2 regions of the Streptomyces sp. NPDC012835 genome follow, and region 1 is predicted to be linked to the other one. Evidence: riboswitches for the same ligand, from Rfam matches in the RefSeq annotation. Region 1 holds a riboswitch; the other holds the start of a gene.
The links. A riboswitch is a leader RNA that binds a small molecule or an ion and turns the genes downstream of it on or off. The one in region 1 is predicted to bind S-adenosylmethionine.
Positions count from the first base shown of each region.

Region 2: it holds a riboswitch for S-adenosylmethionine, as region 1 does, so the genes downstream of both, ACFY6S_RS01695 (putative leader peptide) here and ACFY6S_RS01200 (glutathione S-transferase C-terminal domain-containing protein) in region 1, are expected to answer to the same signal.

Region 1 is NZ_JBIBBW010000001.1:311,839-315,976, reverse strand. Features, by position in the region: gene ACFY6S_RS01215 (MmgE/PrpD family protein) at 1-682, shown strand, start outside; gene ACFY6S_RS01210 (helix-turn-helix domain-containing protein) at 743-1,618, shown strand; gene ACFY6S_RS01205 (nuclear transport factor 2 family protein) at 1,575-1,943, opposite strand; gene ACFY6S_RS01200 (glutathione S-transferase C-terminal domain-containing protein) at 2,258-3,040, opposite strand; SAM riboswitch class IV at 3,257-3,401, opposite strand; gene ACFY6S_RS01195 (LLM class flavin-dependent oxidoreductase) at 3,563-4,138, opposite strand, start outside.
Region 2 is NZ_JBIBBW010000001.1:418,940-423,077, forward strand. Features, by position in the region: gene ACFY6S_RS01690 (LLM class flavin-dependent oxidoreductase) at 4-1,239, opposite strand; gene ACFY6S_RS01695 (putative leader peptide) at 1,313-1,432, opposite strand; SAM riboswitch class IV at 1,479-1,589, opposite strand; gene ACFY6S_RS01700 (class II aldolase/adducin family protein) at 1,806-2,465, opposite strand; gene otnK (3-oxo-tetronate kinase) at 2,462-3,742, opposite strand; gene ACFY6S_RS01710 (homoserine dehydrogenase) at 3,964-4,138, shown strand, end outside.

The DNA.
Region 1 (4,138 bases):
CCTCGAACTCCACCGGGAACTGGGCCCCCTGGACGTCGACGCGGTGACCGAGGTGGTGGTGGAGGCGTCGCTGTACACGCTGTTCGCGGGCCGCACGGCCGAGCGCTACGTCACCGGGCCCGACGCGCCGCTGGGCGCCCTGGTGCTGCACACGCCCTATCCGGTGGCCACCGCGCTGTTGACCGGTGGGCTCGGGGTGGAGGACTTCGAGGGCCCCCGGCTGGCCGAGCCGGACCGCTGGCGGCTCGCCGACCGGGTCCGGGTGGTGCACGCACCGGACCTCACCCGCGCCCTGTTCGGGTCCGAGGCCCCGTTCGGCGAGGCGGTCCGTACGGCGGGGGAGGCGGCCGGCCCCTGGCTCAGGGCGTTCGGCGGCCCCGAGACCGAACGGATCGCACGGGAGGCGAACGAGGGACGCGGGCCGTCCGACTTCTCCCGGGCGACCAAGACGACCGGGGCCAGGGTGAGCGTGCGGCTGCGGGACGGCCGGTGCCTGACGCGGGAACGTCTCATTCCGCTCGGTGCCGCGGGGCCGCACACCCGCGAGCACCACGCGGAGCTGGTGCGCCGGAAGTTCACCGGCCTGGGAGGCGGAGCGGACGCGGCACGGGCCGCGGCGGACCTGGCCGCCATGAACGCCGACCGGCTGCGCCGGTGGTCGGCGCGGGCGCTCGATGTGTGAGCACCCTTGGGTGGGATTTGGCATATTTCAATGGCAACGGGAATACACTAAAGTTAACGCATGCGTTACAACGAATGGCACGCGGTGCGTACCCCGAGCGTCGGTACCCTATTGCGCGAGTGGCGGAACAGACGCAGGATGAGTCAGCTCGAACTCGCGTCCAGAGCGGACAGTTCGGCCCGGCACATCAGCTTCATCGAGACAGGGCGGGCCAGCCCGAGCCGCAACATGCTGTTACGTTTCGCGGACCAGATGGACATTCCCATTCGCGAACGCAACGAGTTGCTGGTCGCCGCTGGATTTGCTCCCTTCTTCCCGGAGAGCTCCTTCAAGGACGCCGACGATCTGAGCGTCGTGCGCGGTGAACTGCGCAGGCTGCTCGTCGCCTACGAACCCAACCCCGTTTTCATCCATGACGCGCAGTACCGCGTCATCGACGCGAACCGCGCCTTCCACACCCTGGTGTCCGGCGTGGCGGAGCATCTCCTGCGGCCGCCGCTGAACATCATCCGCCTGACCCTGCACCCCGAGGGCCTCGCGCCCCGGATACACAACCATCACCTCTGGCGGGCCCATCTGCTGGGACGGCTGCGCCACCGGCTGACCCTGAGCGGCTCGGCGCCCCTGAAGGCCCTGTACGAGGAAGTCAACGGCTATCCCGCCCCCTCGGCCCGGCACGACCAGGTCGACGGCACGGATCCGGGCGGCGACTTCCGCTTCCCCTTCGCGCTGCCGCTGCGACTGGAACACGAGGGGCAGGTGCTGTCCTTCGTCTCGGCCCTGATGACGCTGAGTGCCCCCATCGACGTCACCGTCTCCGAGCTGGAGGTCGAAACCCTGCTGCCCGCCAACCCGGAGACGTCAAAGGCGCTTCAGACGATGCGGGCGGGGGTCACGCGGACGGAACCCGGTCGAGGAATCCGCTCACCGAGCTGATCCGGCCGTCCTCCGCCAGTGTGATCACGTCGGAGCCGCCCGCCGGGGACGACCCGTCCGCCCTCGACACCAGGTCCCACGAGAAGCGCGCGATGTGGTGGTTGCCGTCGACCTCGCCCTTGAGCTTGAAGTCGAAGCCGGGGAACTGCGTGTGCGCACCCTCGATGGCCGCCTGGACGCCCTCGTGTCCCCGGACGTCCACCAGCGGGTCGGTGTACGTGCCGTCCTCGGTCCACGCCTCGGCGACGGCCTTGGCGATGGCCTCGGAGTCGGTGGCGTTCCAGGCGGCCAGGTACCGGTTGACTGCGGTGATGTACTGGGTCACGGAGTGCTTTCCCTTCGGAATGACGGAGTGGACCGTCGTCGTGCGACGACGCCCGCCCCACTCTCCTATCGCAGCGGCCGATCAGTCGATTACTCCGGAGGTAATGGGGAATCCGCGAGTCCGTTACCTCCCCCCGGAACAGCCCTCTCGGACGAAGGAGTTCTCCCTTTCCGTACCTCTGTTCCTCCGCCGTATCCCTCATCCCTCTGATGCGGAGGGCGCGGTGCGACAGGAGAGCGGGGCGGGCGTCGTCGCACGGTGGACACATGGCTCTCGCTCCGTCCGCCGGCGCACACCGCGGCCGGGCCGGTGGCTCACGCCGCGCGGTGCTCCGGCTCGGCCGTGACCCGGAAGGCGGGGTGGTCGCCGAGGCGGCGCACGTAGTCCTGGAGCCGGGAGTACGAGCGGAGGGCGCCGACCGGGCCGAGATGGACGAGCGCCACCCACAGGTCCACGTCGGCGGCCGTCAGCTCGTGGCCCAGCACATAGGCCCGGCCGGCGAGCTGACGGTTGAGCAGGTCCAGCGCCGCCGATCTCCGCGACGGCGGGGCGGCCGGGGTGACGTCCCGGTCCAGCACGTCGCGGAGGGCGTCGATGTCCGGGGCGAGGGACGGCGGGCCGAGTACGGAGGCGCGGGCTCCGTCGCCGCCGGAGAGCGGACCCGCCAGGTCGCGGAGGATGTCGGGGGTGTGATTGCTGACGATGCGCCCGCTCCAGCGGTCGCGCAGCGCGGGTACGGTCAGCGGTCCGTCGTAGCGGTGCGTCGTGGCCTCGTAGGCGCGGCGCAGTGAGGTGAACCCGTCGGGCGTCCCGGCGGGATGTGTCAGGAGGGTGGTGGCGACCGAGCCCCCCAGACCGAGCAGGTCGAGCGTGATCGAGACGCGCAGCGAACGGGGACAGCACGCCGAGAGGTAGAGGTCGTAGCGGTGCGGTGCCGGGTAGAAGCCGCCGGCGAGGCCGATGCCGATCCGGCTGCGGACCCGGCGCGGACGGGGAGACGCCGGGGCCGTCCCGGGGCGTGGCCCCGAAGCCGATGAATTCTGCTGACAGCCGACCGGGTGGGCGGTGCCGGAGACGCGCGTATCTGGCGTGGGCATGACTCTCCCTTGGGGAACGAGTAAGCCGCCGCGGCCTTGTGGGCGTCAGCGGCGTGATGCGGAGCGACTGCGCTGTCCCGTACGGTCCGGATCGCACGGACCGGCCGGGGGATCAGTAAGCGCTGGAGACACGCGACAGATCGATGTGCAGGCGCCTCGTCAAGTCGTTCCTGGGCATTGCCACCCGTTTCACCTTCGGGGGCCTCGCGTGAGGCGAGACCGCGCTTGCCCCACCGCGTCGGCGGGACCCGGTCATCACCCGGAGCACCCCGTCGCGGCGGAAGGGTTGCCTGTCGGCCGGCCGGGGCCGATGACCACAGGTGCGGGCATACCCACGCCGTGGCCGCTGACAATCGTGACCGTCCACATCAGTCTCGGCGCACTCCATGACGCCGTCAAGAAGCCGGGTGGGCGGTCTCATCCGGTGGCCACTCGCCGTGACACTCCTTTCGGGACATGTGTTCCGTCCGGCCGAGGACCGCCCGTCGCGGGTTCCGGTGGAACCCCCGGCGGCCGGGGCCGTCACGCCAGCGGTTCGCGCAGCCTGGGGAGGAGCCGGTCGCCGATCCGGCGGATCTCCTGCTTGTAGGGGGTGTCGGACAGGACGAAGTGGGTGATGCCGAGCGCCCGGTAGTTCTTCAGCGCCGTGGCGACGTCGTCGGCGGAGCCGACCAGCCAGGTGGTCGCCGCTCCTTCACCGCCGAATGTGCCCGGTGTGGTGTAGAGGCAGGTGTCGAGCACCTCGCCGCGTCGGGTGAGGTCGAGGAGCCGCTGCTGCCCGACCGCCCCTCTGTGGTGTCCCGCCCCGGTGGTCCCGCCCGCGTCGACCGCCATCTTCGCGATCCTCGCCTCGGCGTCGCGCCACGCTTCCCCGGTGGTGTCGCGCACCAGGGTGGTGATCCGCAGCCCGAACTCGAGCGGCTTGTGCCGGCGGTCCACCTGCCGGCTCAACGTCCGCAGCCGGGCGATGCGTTCGGCGAGGCCGTCGAGCGGTTCGCCCCACAAGAGCTGCACATCGGCCTCGGCCGCCGACACCCGCTCGGCGGCTTCGGACGCCCCGCCGAAGTAGAGCGTCGGATGTGTCCTCCCCGCGGTGAG
Region 2 (4,138 bases), 110 kb from region 1:
GGCTCAGGCGGTGGCGTAGCGGTTGGCGGGGCGGGCGAGACCGAGCAGCCCGCGCAGGGTGCCGGCCTCGTAGGCGTCCCGGAAGGCGCCGCGGCGCCGAAGTTCCGGCACCAGACCGCGGGTGATCGCCGCCAGGTCGTGGGGGATCACGGCGGGGCGCAGCCGGTAGCCCGACAGCCCGGCCCGCTGCCACTCCAGGAGCAGGTCGGCCAGTTGTGCCGGAGTGCCGGTGAAGACCTTGGCGTCGCTGGTGAAGGGGCGTCCCGCGAGTCCGTCCAGCCGGTCCCGGCGGGCCGCGGCGGCGCCGGGGTCGTCGTCGAGGAACACCACCAGATCGCCGAAGAGGTGCAGGGGCTCCCGGGCCCGCGCGGTCGTGGCGCGCTCGGAGCGGATCTCGGCGACGATGGCGCGGGCCTGGTCGGCGTCGTGCGGGGTGACGTAACCGAGGTCGGCCGAGCGCGCGATCAGCCGGTAGGGGACGGTGTCGTGTCCCAGGGCGGTGACGACGGGCTGGCCCTGCGGCGGGCGGGGGGTGATGGAGGGGCCCTTGACGTTGAAGTGCCGCCCCGTGAAGTCGATGTAGTGGAGTTTGTCGCGGTCGATGAAGCGGCCGGTGGACGCGGAGCGGATCTCGGCGTCGTCCTCCCAGCTGTCCCAGAGGCGGCGCACCACCTCGATGTGGTCGGCGGCCTCGTCGAAGAGTTCGGCGAGCGCTTCCCGGGTGCCCGGTGTGGACTGTTCCCCGAAGCGGATGGGCGGGATCGCACGGCGGCCGAAGTGCGCCGCCTCGTTCTGCCGGGTCGAGACCTGGACCCGCAGGCCCGCGCGGCCGGTGCTCGCGTAGTCGAGGGTGGCGACGGCCTTGGAGATGTGGAACGGCTCCGTATGAGTGGCGACCACGGTCGGTACGATCCCGATGTGCCGGGTCAGCGGGGCGACGCGTGCGGCGACGAGCACCGCGTCCAGCCGCCCGCGCACCTGGTCGGTGCGTCCGTCGGGTCGCGTGAAGTCCGAGGACTGGAGCCCGAGTCCGTCCTCGATGGTCACGAAGTCGAGCAGGCCGCGCTCCGCCTCCGTGACGAGGCCGGCCCAGTAGGCGGCGGTGAACAGGTCCCGGGGCCGGGCTCCCGGCTCGCGCCAGGCGGCCGGGTGCCAGCCGGCGCCGTCGAGGGCGACGGCGAGGTGGAGCGGGGAGGGCGGGGAGGGCGGGGAAGAGGGCAGCGGAGAGGACGAGGACACGGAAGGGTGCCTTCCTGATCGACCGTGGGTGATCGCCGCCCCTCATCGGGAGGGGCGGGCGCGGCGGAACAGGTCAGGCCCGACAGAGCGCGCCGGCCACGCGCTGGAGGTCGATGTGCGGCCGGGAGTACAGGTGGACGCTTCGTCGCGGGGAGAGAACCCTGGCAGGCGGAAGGGTGAGGGGTGACCTCATGTCCGCCTCCGCTCTTTCGTCTCCGGCGGACCCGAGGGCCTCGCCCGCCCAACGCCCGCGGAATCCGGGCGGACTCCGCCCGGTCGTCGCCCCGAGCACCCCACAGCGGTGGGGCCTGCCGGCCGGCAGGCCGGGCTCGACGCCGACACTCGTGAACCGAACCGAACGTTACGCGCGCCGTCTGCCCCGCGCAATGCCCGGTTTCCGGGGGGCGCGTTCATGGCGGCCCCGCGCACGGCGACGCGTACCGCTCCGCCCGCCGGGGAGAGCGGGCGGAGCGGTACGCGTCGGCGGTGTCGGCGCTCCCCCGCCCGGGCGGCGGCACACGCGTACCGCCCCTGCCGGACCCCCGTCCGGTCGGTCGCGCGCCGTGTCAGTCCGTCCCGCCCTCCCAGGAGCTGCCGTAGCGGTGGGCGAGCGCGGTCGCCTCCTCGGTGGTGAGCAGCCGGGGAGCGGTGTCCTTGAGGAGCAGGGTGAGACGTGCGACCTCCTCCAGCTCGACGGCGGCGTCCACGGCGCGCGCGAGGGTGGTACCGGCCGTGATGGGGCCGTGGTTCTGGAGCAGGGCGGCGCGGAACGGGAAGCCGAGGGCCTCCAGCCGCCGCGCCTGGTCCAGGTCGCCGGGGGCCGCGTACGGGACCAGCGGTGTCTGGCCCACCCGCATCACGAAGTACGGCGTGAGGGGTGCCAGCGCGCTGCGGCGGGACCACGCGGGCAGGCAGGAGCAGGCGGCGGCGTGGGCGCTGTGCAGGTGGACCACGGCGCGGGTGGCGGGGTCACGGCGGTAGAAGGCCCGGTGCAGCGGGAACTCCTTGGACGGTGGTGGCCCTGCCGTATGGCCCTCGTGCAGGGGCGCCCGTGCGTCCAGCACGGCCAGCTGCTCGGGGTCCAGGGCTTCCAGCCGGGCCCCGGTCGGGGTCATGTATATCCGATCGCCGACGCGCACACTGAGGTTGCCGGACGCTCCCGGGCTCAGCCCGGCGGCCGACAGTTCACGTCCGGCCGCGACGAGTTCACTGCGGGCGTCGCTCATGCCAGCTCCTCCCAGGCGCTGGTGAACAGGGACCGGCCGCCGAAGTTCCCCGACTTCAGCGCGAGGTTGTAGGACGCCCCGTCCGGTGCCGCGCCCCGTGCCCAGGAGACTCCGGGGGCCAGGGCCGGGCCGAGTTCCAGGCGGCGTACGCCCAGGGCGCGCACCACACTGCCCGAGGTCTCGCCGCCCGCCACGACGAACTGCCGGGCGCCCGCTCCGGCGAAGGCGGCGGCGCAGCCCGCGAGCGCCTCCTCCACCAGCTCGGCCGCGGGCCGCTCGCCCTCGGGTGGCTGCCGTTCGATGTCCGACAGCGATCCGACGGCGTAGACGAGGACCGGTGTGTCGGGCGCCGTGGACCAGTTCGTACGGGCCCAGTCGGTCAGCCGGGCGACCTCGGCCGCCGGGTCGGCGCGCAGGGCGGCCAGGTCGAGCCGCCGGCTGGGCAGGCTCTGCCGCGCGGCCTCGATCTGGGCGCGGGTGGCCGCCGAAGCGCTGCCGGCCAGTACCGCGCGGTGTCCGGGGATCACGGGCATGGCTCCGGTGGCCGGGGCGCCGCGCGCGGGCAGGCCGAGGGCGAGCCCGGAACCTCCGGTGACCAGCGGGTGGTGTGCGGTGGCCGCGGCGATCCGGGTGAGGTCCTCACCGTCGATGGCGTCGACCACCACATAGCGCCGCCCGTCGTCCCCTCCGCCGTCCAGGGCCGCGCGCAGGGCGCGCGGATCGCCGCGGACCACGTCCAGACCGACGGCGGAGACGGGGTGGGCGGTCTGCGGGGAGAGCAGCCGGACCAGGTGGGAGTCGGTCATCGGGGTCAGCGGGTGGTGGCGCATGGGGCTCTCGCCGAGCAGTTGGTCGCCGACGAACAGATGGCCGCGGTAGACGGTGCGTCCGGTGTCCGGGAAGGACGGCACCACCACCGCGACCCCGGTGTCCAGCTCGGCCATCAGCGCGTCGGCGACGGGGCCGATGTTCCCGCGCGGTGTGGAGTCGAAGGTCGAGCAGTATTTGTCGTAGATCCGCTCACAGCCCAGCCCGCGCAGGGCCGCGAGCGCGGCCACGCTCTCGCCGACGGCCTCGGCGACCGGCGCCGTACGGGACTTCAGCGCGACCACCACGGCGTCCATGTCCGCCAGCTCCGCCAGCTCGTCCTCGGTGGGCACACCGAGTGTGACACTGGTCCGTACCCCCCTGGCCACCCAGTTCGTCGCGAGATCGGTGGCGCCGGTGAAGTCGTCGGCGATTCCGCCCCATCGGAGTGCTGTGTGTGCTCTGCGCACCGTCTGCCACCCGTCCTTGTGTCGTGAATACGCCCGGGCGAGCCGCGTCTCCCGGCCCGCTCCGGACCATCCGGTCATCCCGACTGTCACACGATCGAGATATGTGAATCAATGTTACGTACGTTGACGCTTATGTTAATCCACGTTACGTTCACGCTGCGAAGCGGGAAACCGCATGGCACCATTCCGGCCCCGCGCGGGCCGCTTTCCCAGGAGGGCTCATGAACGCCAACACGCCGGGCGATCCGCTCACGGCGGGCCCCGTGACCTACGCGCTCACCGGTGCGGGCGGCGGCTTCGCCCGCACCCTGCTCGCGCAGTCGCTGCTGCTCCCCGGTCTCCATCCGGCCGTGCTGTGCGACCTGGACCCCGACGCGGTTCTGGCCCTCTGCGCGG